One region of the Tatumella ptyseos genome, then DNA from elsewhere that is predicted to be linked to it. Evidence: predicted binding sites of a transcription regulator. Region 1 holds the regulator's gene; each other region holds the start of a gene.
The links. The regulator CRP, encoded in region 1, controls carbon source genes, mostly activating them, when cyclic AMP is high. The targets are predictions, from matches to a motif close to ATGTGANNNNNNTCACAT.
Positions count from the first base shown of each region.

Region 1 (6,429 bases):
GGTCGATACCTCTAACCCCTTTGCGGCTCATGCGATTCCTTCAATGGATGAGAGCTTAGTGGTGATCCATCTTCGCGGTGTGGAAGAGATTAACTACCCTTATCTCCTCGCCATGATCCAAGGATCTTTTATCTCCGCCATGAACACCTTGGTAGTCCCCGGCGGAAAAATGGGCTTGGCGATGGAACTTATCTTGACACCAGTCATTAAAAAACTAGCTGAAAAGCGCCAACAGACCTTGTTAACAAGCCAATGCTAAACGATAACTATCTCGTGACTATGGGTGATTTCTACTGCTTGTTCCAACATAAGTGCTACTGAGCAGTATTTTTCCGCGGAAAGGGAAACCGCCCGCTCGACCACTTTATCGGTCAATGTCTTTCCCGTCACAATGAAATGCAGATTAATGTGGGTGAAAAGTCGCGGCGCCTCATCACGGCGAGTTGAGGTTAATTTAACTTCACATCCTAGAACCTCATGGCGACCTTTTTCTAATATCGACACCACATCAATTGCACTACAAGTTCCCGCCGACATTAGGACCATTTCCATTGGGCTCGGTCCTTTTTCGCCGCGATTACCATCCATGACGACTTGGTGCCCTGAAGCCGATTCTGCGACAAAACAAAGCCCATCGACCCACTTTACTTTCGCTTCCACTCCTATGCCTCCGGTTTCAGAATTTGTAAGCTAAGATACTCTGAGGTGGATTAATTCGCAAACCTCTCATTTGGACTCATACAATACAAGACAGTGACGCTAACCTGTGCTAAAAACAGGGAAAGGATTATTTATTTCGTTAATCCCAAGATAAAATACCTCGGAATAGGCTAAGGTACTTTTATCGCCCAATAAAAAAAGAAATGGCACTTGATGCTTTCATAAGGGTCACAAAAGTGGCTCACCCTGGTTTCATCCAGGTTCGATTACAATAGAGGATAGAAGCGAATGGTTCTTGGTAAACCACAAACAGACCCTACATTAGAATGGTTCCTCTCCCATTGCCATATTCATAAGTATCCGTCAAAAAGCACCTTGATCCATCAAGGTGAAAAAGCAGAGACGCTTTATTACATTGTTAAAGGTTCTGTCGCGGTACTGATTAAAGATGAAGAAGGCAAAGAGATGATCCTTTCTTACCTTAATCAGGGCGATTTTATTGGTGAGCTTGGCTTATTTGAAGAAGGACAAGAGCGTAGTGCTTGGGTCAGAGCTAAGTCCGCGTGTGAAGTCGCTGAAATTTCCTACAAAAAATTTCGCCAATTGATACAGGTAAATCCGGAAATTCTTATCCGCCTTTCAGCACAGATGGCACGACGCCTACAGGTCACTTCAGAGAAAGTCGGTAACTTAGCCTTCTTGGACGTCACCGGTCGTATTGCGCAAACTCTGCTGCATCTTGCTCACCAACCCGATGCGATGACGCACCCTGATGGGATGCAAATAAAAATTACCCGTCAAGAAATTGGGCAGATCGTCGGATGTTCACGCGAAACCGTTGGACGCATTCTCAAGATGTTAGAAGATCAAAACCTAATTTCGGCCCATGGTAAAACTATCGTAGTGTACGGCACACGCTAATCGGTGCAGAAGGCAGGGAGCTACCCTGCCTTTTACCGATCACTATCATTCATATAACAAATTGCAGTGGCAATGCTACGTCGACTTATTTATCACCCTGAAGTAAATTATGCTTTCCGCCAAACGTTAGTGCTCTGTCTACCGATCGCACTAGGCTGGCTGTTAGGCGATCTCCACTCAGGCTTACTTTTTTCTTTAGTCCCATCCTGCTGTAATCTGGCTGGATTAGATACTCCACATAAACGCTTTTTTAAACGTCTCGTCGTGGGGGGATTACTTTTCGCCTGCAGCAGCTTTTTGCTTCTTTGGTGTTTAGCGCAGCACTATCCCTTACCGCTCTTTCTATTCGCGTTACCATTAATCATCGGGGTGACGGGGGAGATTAGTCCATTACACGGCCGGCTCTTACCTGCCTCACTGGTGGCAGCTGTGCTGTCGATTAGCCTAGCTGGACGCATGCCGATATGGGGCCCTCCCTTACTCTATCTAGGTGGGACAGTTTGGTATGGCGTGTTCAATTGGGCTTGGTTTAAGTTCTCGCAAGCTCAGCAACTTCGTGAAACACTCAGTTTGCTTTATCGCGAATTGGGAAACTACTGCGAGCATAAATATCACCGTATCTTTAGTGCAGATGACTCTCCCGAAAGCTTACAGGACCTTCTCAAGCGCCAACAGAAAGTGATTGACCTGATTACTCAATGCTATCAACAATTACATATGTTACCGGCAGCGAGAAACCGTAATGACCGGTTCCTGATTCGCTATTTTTTGATGGCTCAAGATATTCAAGAGCATATTACGATTAGCTTGAATCAGCCGGAGGAAATCAAAAAACTTTGCCACGATAGTTTTGGTAGGGAAATTTTAAATTGGAATGCGAATACTGTCACGGCACAACTCCACCGCTTAGCTGACGATATTTTATACCACCAATTTGTGAAGCCTTTTTCAATGAGTAAGCAAATTTCAGCATTGGAAAAACTGGCTCAACAATTTCCCCACAATCCGGTCCCCCAATTTTGCTTTTATCACTTTACGCGAATTGCTCGAGTCTTACAGAATGAGAAACCTCTGTATCAACGTGACCTGATGCGCGATAGGCAGCGCCGTTTACCTTTATTACCCGCCTTAAAAAGTTATTTATCGCTGAAATCAACTGCCTTACGTTCCGCTGCACGTTTCTCGATCATGTTGATGTGTGGTGGAATCGTCGGTATAGCGCTCAATATGCCCAAACCTTATTGGATTTTGATGACTATCGTATTCGTGAGTCAAAATAACTATAGCGCTACACGGGTACGTATACAGCACCGGGCATTAGGAACTTTTGCTGGATTAATCATTGCGGCAATTACCCTCAATCTCCATGCACCTGAGTCTTGGATACTAATCATCATGTTACTGATTACCTTTTTCAGTAACTTGTTCAATCGCCAATATTATGGCTGGGCGACGATTGGATTTACGGTGACGGCAGTTTATTCACTGCAACTGCTTTCCTTAAACGGGCACCAATTTCTTGTTCCTCGTTTATTAGATACCTTACTCGGCTGCTTAATCGCCTTCGGGGGCACGCTTTGGTTATGGCCACAATGGCAGAGTGCGCTGTTACGCGATAATACTTTGGATGTGCTCAATGCCTATCAACAAGCCCTAAAAGTATTGCTAGGCCCAGAGCAGAAGGATGAGGTTTTTGAAGCCGCGCGTGTAGAGGCAAACCAAAAACATAACGCGCTATTTAACGCCCTTAATCAAGCCATGCAGGAGCCTGGTTTCGATGATGAATATCTTGAAGAGATGCATTTATGGGTTAGCCATAGCCAGTACATCGTCGAACATATTAATGAGCTTACTGCTTTAGCCCGTGAGCACACGATGCTAACCCCAACGTTGGCCGAGCGCTATTTACAGGCTTGTGAGATAGCCTTACAGCAATGCCAACAGCGATTATTGTATGCTAACGATCAAGAGAACTATCACTCTACCCATGTGATGGATGAAGCGGCTAATTTCGATAAGGGGCCAAGCACAATTGTCGAGCGGCATATCGAGCGGATTCTTGTGCATGTGAAATCTATGCGGACGATTTCAGCCATTATCTGGACCCAGCGCCCAAAACACGGTGCATGGTTTTCCCGAACTCATAAGAGCCCTGAGCAGTAAATCACTCAGGGCGACTAAACTAGTCCATAATTTGGGCGATAGCTTGGTGGAGTTTGGTCATTCCTTGCTGAACATCCTGTTCAGGGATAATAAGTGAAGGGGTAAAGCGCAACACATCACTTCCTGCTGATAAGATCAGTAAACCGTGTTCAGCTGCCGCCTGAATGATTTCGCGCATACGGCCTGCATGCTCTGGGGTTAATTGTGCACCAATAAGCAGCCCTTGGCCGCGAATCGCTGCAAACAGGTGATACTGTTGATTGATCTTTTCCAATCCATCAATGAACCATTGATGCCGTTGCTCAACGCCATCAAGGAGCTGCTGGTCATTAATAATCTCTAAGGAAGCCTCTGCCACCGCGCAAGCCATTGGGTTACCACCGAAGGTGGTACCATGAGTCCCCGCAGTCATAACCTGTGCGAGCTCTTCTCGCGTTAACATCGCACTCACGGGGAAACCGCCTCCTAATGCTTTAGCGGTCGTGAGAATATCGGGAACCACTCCTGAGTGCTCATAAGCAAATAGTTTGCCTGTACGTCCCATTCCTGTTTGCACTTCATCGAATACTAATAATGCTTGATGTTGGTCACAGAGTTCGCGTAAACCGGCCAGAAATTCTGGTGTTGCTGGAGTGACCCCCCCTTCACCTTGAATAGGTTCGACGACAATCGCGCAGGTATGATCATCGATAACGGCTTTCACTGCATCGAGGTCATTGAACGGTACATGTATTATATCGGCAGGCTTAGGACCAAACCCATCAGAATATTTAGGCTGGCCGCCAACAGTCACTGTGAAGAATGTACGCCCATGGAATGCATGATGAAAGGCAATAATTTTCGTTTTATGAGGGCTGATTTTATTGGACGCATAGTAGCGAGCTAACTTAAAGGCAGCTTCATTCGCTTCAGCACCAGAATTAGCAAAAAAAACACGGTCAGCAAAGGTCGCTGCAGTGAGTTTTTGCGCTAAGCGTAATGCCGGCTCATTCGTATAAATATTACTCAGATGCCATAATTGCTCACTCTGTTTTTGAAGTGCTTCGACCAAGGCAGGATGGCAATGGCCTAACGCCGTCACCGCAATCCCGCCGGCAAAGTCGATATACTCTTTACCTTGCTGATCCCAGACTCGACTTCCCTGCCCTTTAATTGGAACAAACTGTGCGGGCGCATAAATAGGTAAAATTACCTCGTTAAACAGCTCACGAGTAATGGGGGGCTGTGTTACCGACATCTGAGATCCTTAATAGCCGAGAGTTAGATAGAATAAATATACATTTATATTGCATATTAAATCAATCACTCATCGAGTGATAAAATTATTCAGTAACATTAAGCCTTGTTCACTCAAAATACTTTCTGGGTGGAATTGCACACTCTCTATATTAAGAGAGCGATGGCGTAGCCCCATGATTATCGTTTCCCCCTCTTCTTCAACCCAAGCCGTAATATCGAGCTCATGAGGTAACGAGCTGGCTTCAACCACCAAAGAGTGATAGCGAGTGACGGTAAGCGGATCGGGTAGATTAGAAAATATCCCTTGCCCATTGTGACGGATAACTGAAGTTTTACCATGCATAACTTGTTGCGCGCGGATCACTTTCCCACCAAAACTTTGAGCAATAGCTTGGTGGCCTAAACAAACCCCTAAAATAGGGAGCTTTCCAGCAAAATATTGAATAGCCGCCAACGAAATCCCTGCTTCATTCGGCGTACAAGGTCCGGGTGAGATGACAAGGTGACTCATTCCCAGCTCATCCATCTCTTGAAGCGTAATCGCATCGTTACGGATAACTTTTACTTCTACGCCGCATTGGCAAAAGTACTGATACAGATTCCAAGTAAAAGAGTCATAGTTATCTATGATTAACAGCATATGATTTCTCAATTTGAGAAGGTAATCGTTTTATCTGACAGTAAAGGTTCCAAGCACGCCCTAAGTCGTGCTTGGATAATCCATTAAGGTAAAACTTTTACGGAGAGGATTTTGACAGGCTTTACAGGTACATTTTGATAGGGCCCGTTATTAGTCGTTTCGACATGGGAGATTTTCTCTGCCACATCCAGCCCTTTAGTCACTTTACCAAAGACGGCATAGCCGAAATCGCGTTGGCCATGATCAAGAAATGCATTGTCCGCAACGTTGATGAAGAATTGGCTAGTCGCACTATCCTTATCCGCCGTTCTCGCCATAGAAATAGTGCCACGGGTATTACGTAAGCCATTATCCGCTTCATTCTTGATTGGCGCTTGGGTCGATTTTTGCTGCATATCGGCTGTAAAACCGCCGCCTTGAATCATGAAGCTTGGGATCACACGATGGAAAATCGTGTTGTTATAGAAACCGCTATTCACGTATTGGAGGAAATTCTTAACGGTAACTGGCGCCTTCTCATCGTTTAGGGTTAATTCAATATTCCCTTCAGAAGTCGTCATTAGTACATGCGTGTCCGCTATCGCATGTTGAGCTGTGGCGGCTAACGAAAGCAGCGTTAATGCTGTAGCCAGTGTTTTTTTTAACATAGTTAAGCGTCCTTAGCTTGGATGGAATAAAACTAGTGATGATTGTAAGGAGTATCAGCTCCCTACCGCTAGCAATTTCCTGACTTATATCTTGCTAACCACAGCATAAAATATGGCTAGAAGTATTTTTTCTTTTACGACGGCTGTAATTGATTAAAT
Region 1 is NZ_CP130649.1:69,162-75,590, reverse strand. Features, by position in the region: gene QJR74_RS00385 (phosphoribulokinase) at 1-259, shown strand, start outside; gene QJR74_RS00380 (OsmC family protein) at 256-660, opposite strand; gene crp (cAMP-activated global transcriptional regulator CRP) at 949-1,581, shown strand; gene QJR74_RS00370 (YccS/YhfK family putative transporter) at 1,654-3,744, shown strand; gene QJR74_RS00365 (aspartate aminotransferase family protein) at 3,764-4,981, opposite strand; gene QJR74_RS00360 (anthranilate synthase component II) at 5,051-5,623, opposite strand; gene ppiA (peptidylprolyl isomerase A) at 5,707-6,270, opposite strand.

Region 2 (6,429 bases), 540 kb from region 1:
TAACGTCTACGTTAATGGAAATGGTGAAGTGGATGTCGAATTATCCGATGAAGGGGATACCGTTGCAGATATGTTGGAGTATGTTCAGTTAAATCCACAAGAATTACTGAGCCTGTTCTACCAACAAGTCAAAGCCAGTGATATCGCCGAAGAGCTTCGAGACCAATTCTTATCGGAATTTGAGAGCGGTTTGTACGGCTACACTTACCTAGAAGATGAATAAATTTATTATCTAGGCGCTGTCTAGTCGGCGCCTTCGTAAAGGAAAATTAGAATATGTACAATACTTTAGGTAACGAGTATGACAATTCATTGGTGTCTAATGCCTTTGGTTTTCTGCGTTTCCCCCTCAATTTCCAGCCTTACGAAAGTGATGCGGAATGGGTTATCACCGGTGTACCTTTCGATGCGGCAACCTCTGGCCGACCTGGTAGCCGCTTAGGCCCGAATGCGATTCGTCAGGTCTCCACGCATTTAGCGTGGGAAGGGTGCCGTTGGCCTTGGAAATTTGATTTACGTAAAGCACTTAACGTGGTCGATGGCGGGGATCTGGTCTATGCCTTTGGTGATTCAGCTGATATGTCGGCAAAATTACAGGCCCATGCGGAGAAACTGCTTGCGAACGGCAAGCGTATGCTGACCTTCGGTGGCGACCATTATATTTCCTTACCATTACTGCGCGCTCACGCGAAACATTTCGGTAAAATGGCCTTAGTGCATTTCGATGCTCACACCGATACCTATTCAAATGGTCCAACTTTCGACCATGGCACAATGTTTTACACTGCGCCGAAAGAAGGGCTTATCGATCCCGAGCATTCAGTACAAATCGGTATTCGGACTGAATACGACCCGTCACTGGGTTTTACTGTTCTGGATGCAGCATGGGTTAACGATACTGCCGTAGAAGATATTCTTGCTCAAATTCGCCAAACCGTAGGCGACTTACCGGTCTACCTGACCTTCGATATCGATTGTCTTGATCCCGCTCATGCGCCCGGTACCGGTACGCCTGTAGTAGGAGGCTTGACCAGCGATAAAGCGACGAAATTACTCCGTGGCTTACAAGGACTAAACATCGTTGGAATGGACTTAGTGGAAGTGGCTCCAGGCTATGATCATGCAGATATTACTGCGCTCGCGGCGGCAACCGTTGCCTTAGATATGCTACATGTGCAGGCGGCTAATAAGCAGGCTCAGCGTTAATCATTATTCTAAATAGTTAAATTACGAGGAGTGTAAGATGGGATTACTCGATAGCATTGTCGGATCACTAACGGGTGGAGAAGGGCAACAAAATTCTCTGAGTCAACTTCAAGCAGTCTGGTCTTGGGTACAAGAGCAGGGCGGTGTAGAAGTGCTGATCCAAAAATTCCAGCAAGGTGGCTTAGGGGAAATCCTCTCTTCATGGCTGAGTAATGGTAGCAACCAATCTGTTAGCCATAGCGACATTCAATCTGCTTTTAGCCAGCAAGATTTACAATCACTGGCAGATAAGCTTGGTACCGATGTTCAAGGCGCTTCAGGCACGTTATCTGAAGTTCTGCCGCAGCTGGTTGATAAAATCTCCCCGCAAGGTGAAGTCCATCCTGAAGCCAGTGGTAACGCGCAAAATGACCTCGGTTCATTAGTAGATTCAATTTTCAAGCGTTAAATTGTGCGGATCGAATGTACTTTCGTTCGGCACATCATGTACATTGAAACAACTACGTTTCCAATTTGTGTTGAAAGTGTTTAAAAATCAACATAACTCAATCATCCGATCTGGAGTGAAAGATGCCTTCTGAAAAAAAACTTGCTAATGCGATTCGTGCACTCAGTATGGATGCGGTCCAACGCGCTAAATCTGGCCACCCAGGTGCACCGATGGGCATGGCAGATATCGCTGAAGTATTATGGCGTGAATTCTTAAACCATAACCCTAGTAATCCATCCTGGGCAGACCGTGACCGTTTCATCCTCTCTAACGGCCACGGCTCAATGCTGATCTACAGCTTGCTGCACCTCAGCGGTTACGATCTACCGATCGAAGAATTGAAAAACTTCCGTCAACTGCACTCTAAGACCCCGGGCCACCCAGAATACGGCTACACCGTGGGTGTCGAGACAACGACCGGCCCATTAGGTCAAGGTATTGCGAATGCCGTCGGTTTTGCGATTGCAGAACGTACACTGGCTGCGCAGTTTAACCGTCCAGGCCATGACATTGTTAATCACTACACCTACGCCTTCATGGGTGACGGCTGTATGATGGAAGGGATTTCGCACGAGGCTTGTTCTTTAGCGGGTACTCTGCAACTGGGTAAATTAATCGCTTTCTATGATGACAACGGTATCTCTATCGATGGTCATACTGATGGCTGGTTTAGTGATGACACAGGCTTACGCTTCGAATCTTACGGCTGGCATGTTATCCGTGGTGTTGATGGTCACAATAATGAGTCTATCCGTCGTGCGGTAGAAGAGGCTCGTGCTTCTGAGCGTCCAACGCTGATCATGTGCAAAACCGTTATCGGATTTGGTTCTCCCAACAAAGCCGGTACCCATGATTCACACGGTGCACCACTAGGCGACGACGAAATCACACTGACTCGTAAAGCGTTAGAGTGGGACGCAGCGCCATTCGAAATTCCTGCAGATGTTTATGCTGCATGGGATGCAAAAGAAGCTGGTGCGAAGAAAGAGCAGGTATGGAATGAGAAATTCGATGCCTATGCAAAAGCTTTCCCTGAGTTAGCGGCAGAGTTCAAACGTCGTACGGCTAACGAGCTTCCAGCAAATTGGGCTGCGGAATCACAAAAATTTATCGAAGATCTTCAAGCCAACCCACAAAAAATTGCTAGCCGTAAAGCGTCACAAAATGCAATTGAAGCATACGGCAAGTTGTTACCTGAGTATCTGGGTGGTTCTGCAGACTTAGCACCAAGTAACCTAACCATGTGGTCTGGTTCCAAGTCGATCAAAGACGACGCTGCAGGTAACTACATCCACTATGGTGTGCGTGAATTTGGTATGACCGCCATTGCAAACGGCATCTCGCTGCACTCAGGTTTCATTCCTTATACTGCAACCTTCCTGATGTTTGTGGAGTATGCACGTAATGCTGCGCGGATGGCTGCGCTGATGAAACTGCGCCAAATTCTGGTTTATACCCATGACTCTATCGGTTTAGGTGAAGATGGTCCTACGCACCAACCTGTTGAGCAGGTTGCAAGCTTACGTACAACGCCAAATATGAGCGTATGGCGTCCAGCAGACCAAGTTGAAACCGCGGTAGCGTGGAAAGAAGCTATCGAGCGTCAAGATGGCCCTTCTGCCCTGATTCTTTCTCGTCAAAACCTCGCGCAACAAACGCGTACCGCTGAGCAACTTGCAGCGATTAGCAAAGGTGGTTACGTTCTGAAGGATAGCGAAGGTCAACCAGAGCTTATCTTTATCGCCACCGGTTCGGAAGTACAGCTAGCGGTTGACGCGGCAGACAAATTGACCGCAGAGGGACGTAAAGTTCGTGTTGTTTCGATGCCTTCTACCGACCACTTCGATAAGCAAGATGCTGCTTACCGTGAATCCGTACTGCCTGCAGCTGTGACCGCACGTGTCGCGGTTGAAGCGGGTATTGCTGATTACTGGTACAAGTACGTTGGTTTAAACGGTGCAATCGTTGGAATGACCACCTTCGGTGAATCTGCACCTGCAGAGCAACTGTTTGAAGAGTTTGGCTTTACCGTAGACAACGTGGTCGCAAAAGCGAAAGCTATTCTGTAACCACAGCATTGATGAGATAAAAGCATGGCATGTGCCATGCTTTTTTTTGCTCAAAACTAAGTGACTCGCGACGAAACGGCGGCTAACTGATTACTGGCAAAACATTCCTATCCCGCTATCCAACACTCTAATATGTGATCTTGATCGTATTTTGGGAAAGACTGTTGATCTCTGTCATTCCGCTTAGTCGGGAGTTGATTTATTCTCAAGATGACGTAATCAGTCGACTGAAAATTGGGTATCAAAATTTATCAAATCGTTGTAGCCTCAAAGATAATCTTTGTTTTAGGGCGAGCAGTCCCTACGTTCATCAAGGTAATAGATAAGCAATGAGCCTTAGAATTGCGATTAACGGTTTTGGTAGAATTGGTCGGGCTGTCGTACGAGCGTTATATGAGACGGGCCGTCACCTTGACGTTACCGTTGTGGCGATAAATGAAGTCGCCGAAAGCCGTGGTATGGCGCATCTTTTAAAATATGACACAACTCACGGGCAATTTGCATGGGAAGTTAGACTCGAAGGCGAGCAGCTTTTTATTGGTAGAGACGCAATCACCTTACTCCACCATTCAGCAATCTCTGAATTGCCGTGGGGCGACCTCGATATTGACGTCGTTTTAGACTGTACTGGGGTTTATGGAAGTCGTGCTCACGGTGAAGCACACCATCGCGCGGGTGCACGTAAAGTCCTCTTTGCCCACCCTGGTGAAGCCGACTTAGATGCCACTATTGTTTACGGTGTAAATCATGACACACTCTTACCTGAACATCGTTTTGTCTCCAATGCTTCCTGTACCACCAACTGCATTATCCCTGTAATCAAATTGTTGGACGATGCTTTCGGGATTGAATCCGGTACCGTCACCACCATTCATTCTGCGATGCACGACCAGCAAGTCCTTGATGCTTACCATCCTGACCTGCGTAGAACTCGTGCGGCCAGTCAGTCGATTATTCCTGTCGATACACGGCTCTCAGCAGGTATTACGCGAATTTTCCCCAAATTTCTCGATCGATTCGAAGCCATTGCGGTTCGGGTGCCGACCATCAATGTCACTGCTATCGATCTTAGCGTAACGCTGGAACAAAAAGTGACAGCACAGCAAGTCAATCATCTATTGCAGGAAGCTGCCAATGGCTGCTTTCATGGTATAGTCGACTATACCGAGCTGCCACTGGTGTCAGCGGACTTTAATCATGATCCACACAGTGCCATTGTCGATGGTTCGCAAACGCGAGTCAGTGGAGGGCACTTGGTAAAAACGTTAGTATGGTGTGATAACGAATGGGGCTTCGCAAACCGAATGATCGATACCTGTTTAGCGATGTCTGACAACACTTTCAAACCTGTCGCATAAGCGGCGGGATAAACTTAAAGAGTCAATAAGAGGATTCACCATGTCTGTAATCAAAATGACCGATCTGGATCTTGCTGGAAAACGTGTTCTGATTCGTGCTGATCTTAATGTGCCGGTCAAGGATGGGAAAGTGACGTCAGATGCGCGTATCCGTGCATCACTACCGACCATTGAACAAGCCCTGAAGCAAGGCGCGAAAGTAATGGTGACCTCGCACTTAGGCCGTCCAACAGAAGGCGAATATAACGAAGAATTCTCTCTGCTACCTGTTGTGAACTACCTCAAAGACAAACTTACTGGTACAGAAGTAAGCTTGTCCAAAGACTATCTTGACGGCGTCAATGTGGAAGCCGGTCAATTAGTGGTATTAGAAAACGTTCGCTTTAATAAAGGCGAAAAGAAAGACGAAGAAACCCTTGCGAAAAAATATGCCGCTCTCTGTGACGTCTTTGTTATGGATGCTTTCGGTACCGCTCACCGCGCCCAAGCTTCTACTCATGGCGTAGGAAAATTTGCACCTGTTGCTTGTGCGGGTCCATTACTGTCAGCAGAACTTGAAGCGTTAGGCAAAGCGATGAGCAACCCAGCTCGTCCTATGGTTGCAGTGGTAGGGGGATCTAAAGTGTCCACCAAATTTGATGTACTGCAATCTTTAGTCGGTATTGCCGATACCGTCATCGTCGGAGGCGGCATTGCCAACACTTTCGTTGCCATCGAGAATAACGTTGGTAAGTCACTGTACGAGCCAGACTTTGTTGAAGCAGCGAAAAAGCTCCGTGATGAACATGGGATCCCTGTTCCCGTTGACTCACGCGTCGGGACCGAATTCTCTGAAACGGCTCCTGCCACCGTCAAGAAAGTGAACGAGATCCAAGACAACGAAGAAATTATGGATTTCGGTGACGAGACTGCGGCGCAAATGGCCAAAATTTTAAAAGAAGCCAAAACCATCCTCTGGAACGGTCCAGTGGGCGTTTTTGAGTTCCCTAACTTCCGTAAAGGAACTGAAATCGTGGCTAATGCTATCGCAGATAGCGATGCGTTCTCAGTCGCGGGTGGCGGTGATACGCTGGCGGCAATCGACCTATTTGGTATTGAAGATAAAATTTCATACATCTCCACGGGTGGCGGTGCATTCCTTGAGTTTGTGGAAGGCAAAAAGCTCCCAGCTGTAGCAATGTTAGAAGAGCGTGCGAAACAATAATAAATTTTGAGGAGGGCTATCTCTCCTCTATTTTCTACCGCTGAAAAGATGATCTCAGCTTACGACCAACGAAACAGGACAACACTTATGTCTAAAATTTTT
Region 2 is NZ_CP130649.1:611,828-618,256, forward strand. Features, by position in the region: gene speA (biosynthetic arginine decarboxylase) at 1-223, shown strand, start outside; gene speB (agmatinase) at 277-1,206, shown strand; gene QJR74_RS03025 (YidB family protein) at 1,244-1,654, shown strand; gene tkt (transketolase) at 1,777-3,765, shown strand; gene epd (erythrose-4-phosphate dehydrogenase) at 4,095-5,123, shown strand; gene pgk (phosphoglycerate kinase) at 5,164-6,327, shown strand; gene fbaA (class II fructose-bisphosphate aldolase) at 6,415-6,429, shown strand, end outside.
Region 2: a site for CRP is predicted at 3,898-3,915, ahead of epd (erythrose-4-phosphate dehydrogenase). Genes of this name have one in related genera too.

Region 3 (6,429 bases), 570 kb from region 1:
TTTTTGGTCGTCTGATTTTCCATTGCGCCATGTAATAAAGAAATGGCCGAAGACTGGCAGCCTGTTAGCAGTAAACTCACAGCGATCGTTTTAAGTCCTTTAGAACCTAGCGCTATAAAGAGTGTTTTTTTCATGCTTTTACCTCCTTTTTGTAGAGTGAATGTTAAATTTTTAGCTGTTGCCTCATAAAAAATGTCAATGAACTGTGCGATTAATCATATTTTGTATAGAAATTTTTTATTAATAAGCCATACTAACCGTCGTTATGAAGATCTCGTAAACATTGGTTACAAGTTGGCGAATTTTTCATCGCAGGTGAATGTGAAAAATCGGAGATTGGTGCGGCAAGCTTCATTCGACGTGAGTAATTAAAAATATAAATTTCCTGCTTTAGGGCGGTCTTATTGCTCCGATTTTTACATTTTAAAATAGCGGTTTATTTAAGGTAGATTTCGATGTCTAGGGAACGCAGAGGCTTACGTCTCATTACGTTATTATTCTCTCTCTTCTGCTGCTTATGGTTAATCATTGGTGGTGGGTACTTATTGGCAATCGGTGGTAGTAGCTACTATCTGATTACCGGTCTCGTCATGGCGCTTTTCACTGCGCAGCTGGCTAAACGTAAAGGTGGCGCGTTTTTCGTCTATGCCTTGATCCTTATCGCTACTGCGATTTGGTCATACGTTGAGTGTGGTATTGACTTTTGGGCGCTGGCTCCACGTTTAGGTATCTGGACCCTGTTCGGTATCTGGATGTTACTACCACCCGTCTATCGTCAAATTTCTCGTCCTAACGCGGGGAATACGCCACGTACTGCAATGGCAGTCGGTGTTATTGTTAACCTGCTGATGGTCGGTGCGAGTTTTGTGGTAAAAGACCCACAAGAAATCGATGGCACCTTACACGTTAATAACGACGCTATTGCTACGCCAAGCGTGGCTGCGCAAGATTGGCCAGCGTATGCGCGTACTCAAGACGGCGTACGTTACTCGCCATTAACGCAAATCAATGAGCAAAATGTCAAAGATCTCCAAGTTGCTTGGACATTCCGTACCGGTGATTTGAAGCGTGCTGATGACCCAGGTGAGATCACCAACGAATCTACTCCGATTAAAGTCGGTAACATGCTTTATACCTGTACTGCACACCAGATTCTTATTGCTCTGGATGCCGCGACGGGGAAAGAAAAGTGGCGTTTTGATCCGAAGATTAAATACGATTCAACTTTCCAGCATATGACTTGTCGTGGCGTTTCTTACCACGAAGTTTCTGCCACACCTGCTAACGGTAGCCAACCTGCTGCGTGTTCACGTCGTATCCTATTACCTGTAAACGATGGTCGTCTGTTTGCGGTGGATGCGGAAAACGGTCAGGTTTGTAAAGACTTCGCGAATAACGGCGAAATCGACTTACAGCACAAGCAACCTCATGCATACCCGGGTGGCTATGAGCCAACCTCTCCGCCAATTATCACTGATAAAGTGATTATTATTGCGGGTGCGGTCACCGATAACTTATCGACGAAAGAGCCTTCAGGTGTGATTCGTGGATTTGATGTCAATACCGGACAACTGCTTTGGGCCTTCGATCCAGGTGCTAAAGATCCGAATGCTATCCCTGCAGATGGTGAAAGCTACACGCCAAACTCACCAAACTCATGGGCGCCTTCAGCTTATGATGCAAAACTAGATATCGTTTACATCCCAATGGGTGTCAGTACTCCTGATATCTGGGGCGGTAACCGTACTCCAGACCAAGAGAAGTTTGCGACTGGTATCTTAGCGTTACATGCTTCAACCGGTAAACTGGCTTGGTTCTACCAAACAGTGCACCACGATTTGTGGGATATGGATGTTCCGGCACAGCCAACCTTAGCTGATATTAAAGATCAACAAGGTAATACTGTACCGGTTATCTATGCTCCAGCAAAAACCGGTGACATTTTTGTTCTGAACCGTGTTACAGGAAAACCTGTTGTCCCTGCAAACGAACATCCAGTACCACAAGGTGCAGCAGAAGGTGACCACTTGTCGCCGACCCAACCTTATTCTGAATTCAGCTACCGCCCAACGGCGCACCTGACAGATAAGAAAATGTGGGGCGCGACCATGTTCGACCAGATGATCTGTCGAATCATGTTCCACCGTCTACGTTATGAAGGTCCGTTTACTCCTCCTTCTGTTCAAGGGACCCTAGTGTTCCCGGGTAACTTAGGGATGTTCGAGTGGGGCGGTATCTCCGTGAACACCGATAAACAGTTTGCAATTACTAACCCAATGCAACTGCCGTTTGTTTCTAAACTGATTCCTCGTGGTCCAAACAACCCAATGGAACCGGATGAGAAAGGGGCTAAAGGGTCAGGTAGCGAAGCGGGTCTGCAACACCAATACGGTGCGAAGTTTGGCGTAGAGCTAAATCCGTTCCTGTCACCATTCGGTCTGCCATGTATGGAACCTTCATGGGGCTTCGTTTCTGCGGTTAACCTGCAAAACCACGAAATCATCTGGAAGAAACGTATCGGCACCATCCGTGATAGCTCGCCGATTCCTCTACCGCTGAAAGTGGGTACCCCAATGCTGGGTGCACCAATTACTACAGCAGGTAACGTCTTCTTTATTGCTGCAACATTAGATAACTACCTGCGTGCCTACAGTGTGCATGACGGTAAATTGTTATGGCAAGCACGTCTACCAGCGGGTGGACAAGCAACGCCGATGACGTATGAAGTGGATGGCAAGCAATATGTCGTGATTAATGCTGGTGGTCATGGTTCATTCGGATCAACCATGGGCGATTACATCATTGCGTATAAACTTCCTGACGCGAAGTAATAGATTGGTATCGCCCAGCTAGGGTGATGTCTATTGACGCTAAAAGCCTCGAATAAAGTGATTTATTCGGGGTTTTTTTATGGGCTGAGTACCGCCATCGGTGTGAAGAAACCATTGAAGAAAAATCATCTTACGCCCATGTTTATTCTCGAAGCATAACATGTCAAAGGCTATGCCAAAGTTTTTCGCCTACTACTAGATAAACATCGCCTATAGCTTATGAAATAGCGGATAAGACCATGAATGTCGATACGATAGACCGCATTTAGTTAGGAATAATCAGGGTTGGTCATAGTGTAGTCGTTAAGCATACTTACGCTGAATCACCGACTGCCAATGATCAAGGTACGGCGATTTACCAATACCCTTTCCAGAGCTTGGATAAAAATTTATTCGGCTTATTCTGGGATAAAGGGGAGAGGATGATGAGAGAGAGAAGCGAGGGGAAGCGTTACCTGAGCTTATTAAGGTGTTGCTTCCCATGCTCATAACAACGATTAGAAGTTGTTTGGGATAAAGATATCTGGAGATTGTTGTAATGCATAGTTGAAGGCATCTGTTGCGATATTCGCCATAGATTGCCAATGTTGCAAACTGAAATCGATTCCAAGAAGTCCCGTCACAAACCAGCAAGAAGTGAAGAGGCCTACCCCTGTAAACACAGCACTGGCTGTCTTAAGGCTGTTTTGCTGGCATTTAATTTTCATGATGCTAGCCATGTACATTAGTCCTGCACTTAGCAAGCCCCAACGCATAACAATCAAGCTTGTCGCGAGAGCGCTCATTGTCGTTCCTCATTGTTAACTAAAGGAGCACCCGTTGTTGATTTAACAGACAACGAGAGAGTGAGATAAAGTGTGATTTAGCTCACATTATAGACAAAGAAGTGCCAGATTTGAAGGGTAAGTTAAATAATTAGTAATATTGGCTCGCCGTTGTTAACGAGCCTTAGCACAAAAGGGTAAAGATTGAGAACATTAACACTAGGATAACGATCCGACACTACTAAAATTAGGTAAGGTACGGCAGCGTTGAGAATGACGATAGGCCGTGGGGGTAAGATCGAATTTACGGCGGAACACTCGAGAGAACGTCTGCTGTGATTCGTAGCCATATTGTAGCGCGATATCAAAGACTGGGCGTTGGCTAACGCATAAAGCTTCTGCGGCTTTTGCTAAGCGTCGGTCACGGATGTAGTCGCCAAGTGTCTGACGCGTCATTGCACGGAACATTCTTTGTAAGTGCCATTTGGAATATCCAGATTTGGCGGCAACTTCATCAATCGAAAGATTATTCCCGAGATTTTGATCGATCCACTCGGTGAGTGAAATGATGATTTCTTTTTGCATCTGACGTTATTCCTCTGGTTAGTCATCACATAATGTGATCTCGAACAAGTTTTTAAAGTATAATTCCTCAAGTTAACTTGAGGTAAAGCTTAAAAATGAAAAAAGAACGATCTCAATTAAAATCAAGACTTTCCCCAGGGGAGGTCGCGAAGCGGAGCGGGGTTGCCGTCTCTGCGCTGCACTTTTACGAGACAAAAGGGCTCATTGCGAGTACACGTAATGCCGCTAACCAACGACGTTATAGTCGTGACGTGTTACGGCGAGTGGCGATTATCAAAATCGCTCAGCGCATCGGCCTACCTTTGGCCACCCTTAGCGAAAATTTAGCAAGTTACCCTCCAGATAAACGTATCTCTGCTAAGGAGTGGGAACAGCTTACTGCGCAGTGGCGTGATGAGTTGGATAAGCGTATCGAAACGTTGATTAGACTACGAGATGACCTTAATGGGTGCATTGGCTGTGGTTGCCTTTCTATGCGCGATTGCCCTTTACGTAATGCCGACGACCATTTAGCTACACAAGGTAAGGGAGCGGTTCTCTTAGAGCAGGAGACGATTGATTCAGAGCTTTCTTCTGAGGGGAAGGCTAAAGAGCTGGTAGGCTCAACAAAGTCGTAATCTATAATCAGAAGAAGTCGATAGATTCTTTTTGGTTAAGCACGTTTTTTACGCCACGTTAAAGGTGTAGGGTGTATTGTAAATAAATGAGTGAGCCTGTTGTTGCTAATAGGTTTTTTGTCTTCTGGAAAGGTTACAAGGAAAACATGGAAATTTTCTTCACCATATTGATTATGACGCTGGTGGTATCGCTCTCTGGTGTTGCGGCTCGTATCATTCCCTTTCAAATCCCCTTGCCGTTAGTGCAAATTATTGCCGGTGCGTTGCTGGGATGGCCAAGTTTTGGTTTACACGTCAATTTTGACCCTGAACTCTTTTTAGTTCTGTTTATCCCGCCTTTACTTTTTTCCGATGGTTGGAAAACCCCGATTAATGAATTCCTACACCATGGGCGGGAAATCATTGGATTAGCCTTAGTATTAGTCCTGATTACTGTCGTGGGAATTGGCTATCTTATTCACTGGACGATACCAGGAGTTCCCTTAATTCCTGCTTTTGCTCTGGCCGCAGTACTCTCCCCAACCGATGCCGTGGCATTATCAGGTATAGTGGGCGAAGGGCGGATTCCTAAAAAAATTATGTCGATCGTTCAAGGCGAAGCTTTAATGAACGATGCCTCGGGTCTGGTCTCCCTAAACTTTGCCATCGCGGTGGCTATGGGATCCATGGTATTTACCTGGTCGGGAGCCTCGCTCGAATTCTTAAAAGTCTCACTCGGTGGATTACTGGCCGGGGTCGTGGTGTGTTGGCTTTATGGTAAATCGCTTCGTCTGTTTAGCCGTTGGAGTGGCGATGACCCGGCGACGCAAACGGTATTGCTAATGCTACTCCCTTTCGCTTCATATCTCATCGCTGAACACCTTGGTACATCGGGGATTCTTGCGGCCGTGGCCGCAGGGATGACCATCAGCCGTTCTGGGATAATCCGCCAAGCCCCGTTAGCGATGCGCTTACGGGCAAATAGTGTTTGGCAAATGCTTGAGTTCGTCTTTAACGGCATGGTGTTTTTGATGCTGGGTTTACAGCTCCCCGGAATTTTACAAACCACACTTACCGAGGCTGAAGTCGATAACAACGTAAATATTTGGATTCTGTTATTTGCGGTCGCTATGATCTATTTAGCCTTGATCGTGGTACGTTTCGGCTGGTTATTCCTTATGCAGAGGATTAGTAAACGCTTACTTAAGAAACGTCCAATGGAGTTTAGTAACTACTCAGTAAGGGAGTTACTCGTGGCAACTTTCGCGGGTGTTCGAGGGGCAGTTACCCTGGCGGGTGTTTTATCCATTCCACTATTCTTACCGAACGGTGAAAACTTTCCAGCGCGCTACGAATTAGTCTTCCTTGCTACGGGAGTGATACTCTTTTCACTATTAGCGGGGGTCGTTACTTTACCGGTATTGCTTAAGGGCGTCTCGGGTATCGATAAAGGTGAAACGGGAAGAGAATTACGTAAAGCCCGCTCCATCATGGCTAAATCAGGGATTGATAGCCTGTATAAGATGGAAGAGCGTTTAGCGAAAGATACTAATGAGAATATCGATCCGGAGGTTTTAAAAGAAGTCAGCTCTCGAGTGATTGGCCATTTACGTCGGCGATTAGATGATAAAGACGATGTCGAACAGGCTATGT
Region 3 is NZ_CP130649.1:2,717,158-2,723,586, reverse strand. Features, by position in the region: gene QJR74_RS12890 (alpha/beta hydrolase) at 1-134, opposite strand, end outside; gene QJR74_RS12885 (glucose/quinate/shikimate family membrane-bound PQQ-dependent dehydrogenase) at 456-2,831, shown strand; gene QJR74_RS12880 (YjcB family protein) at 3,329-3,616, opposite strand; gene soxS (superoxide response transcriptional regulator SoxS) at 3,815-4,180, opposite strand; gene soxR (redox-sensitive transcriptional activator SoxR) at 4,276-4,797, shown strand; gene QJR74_RS12865 (Na+/H+ antiporter) at 4,944-6,429, shown strand, end outside.
Region 3: a site for CRP is predicted at 3,687-3,704, ahead of QJR74_RS12880 (YjcB family protein). Genes of this name have one in related genera too.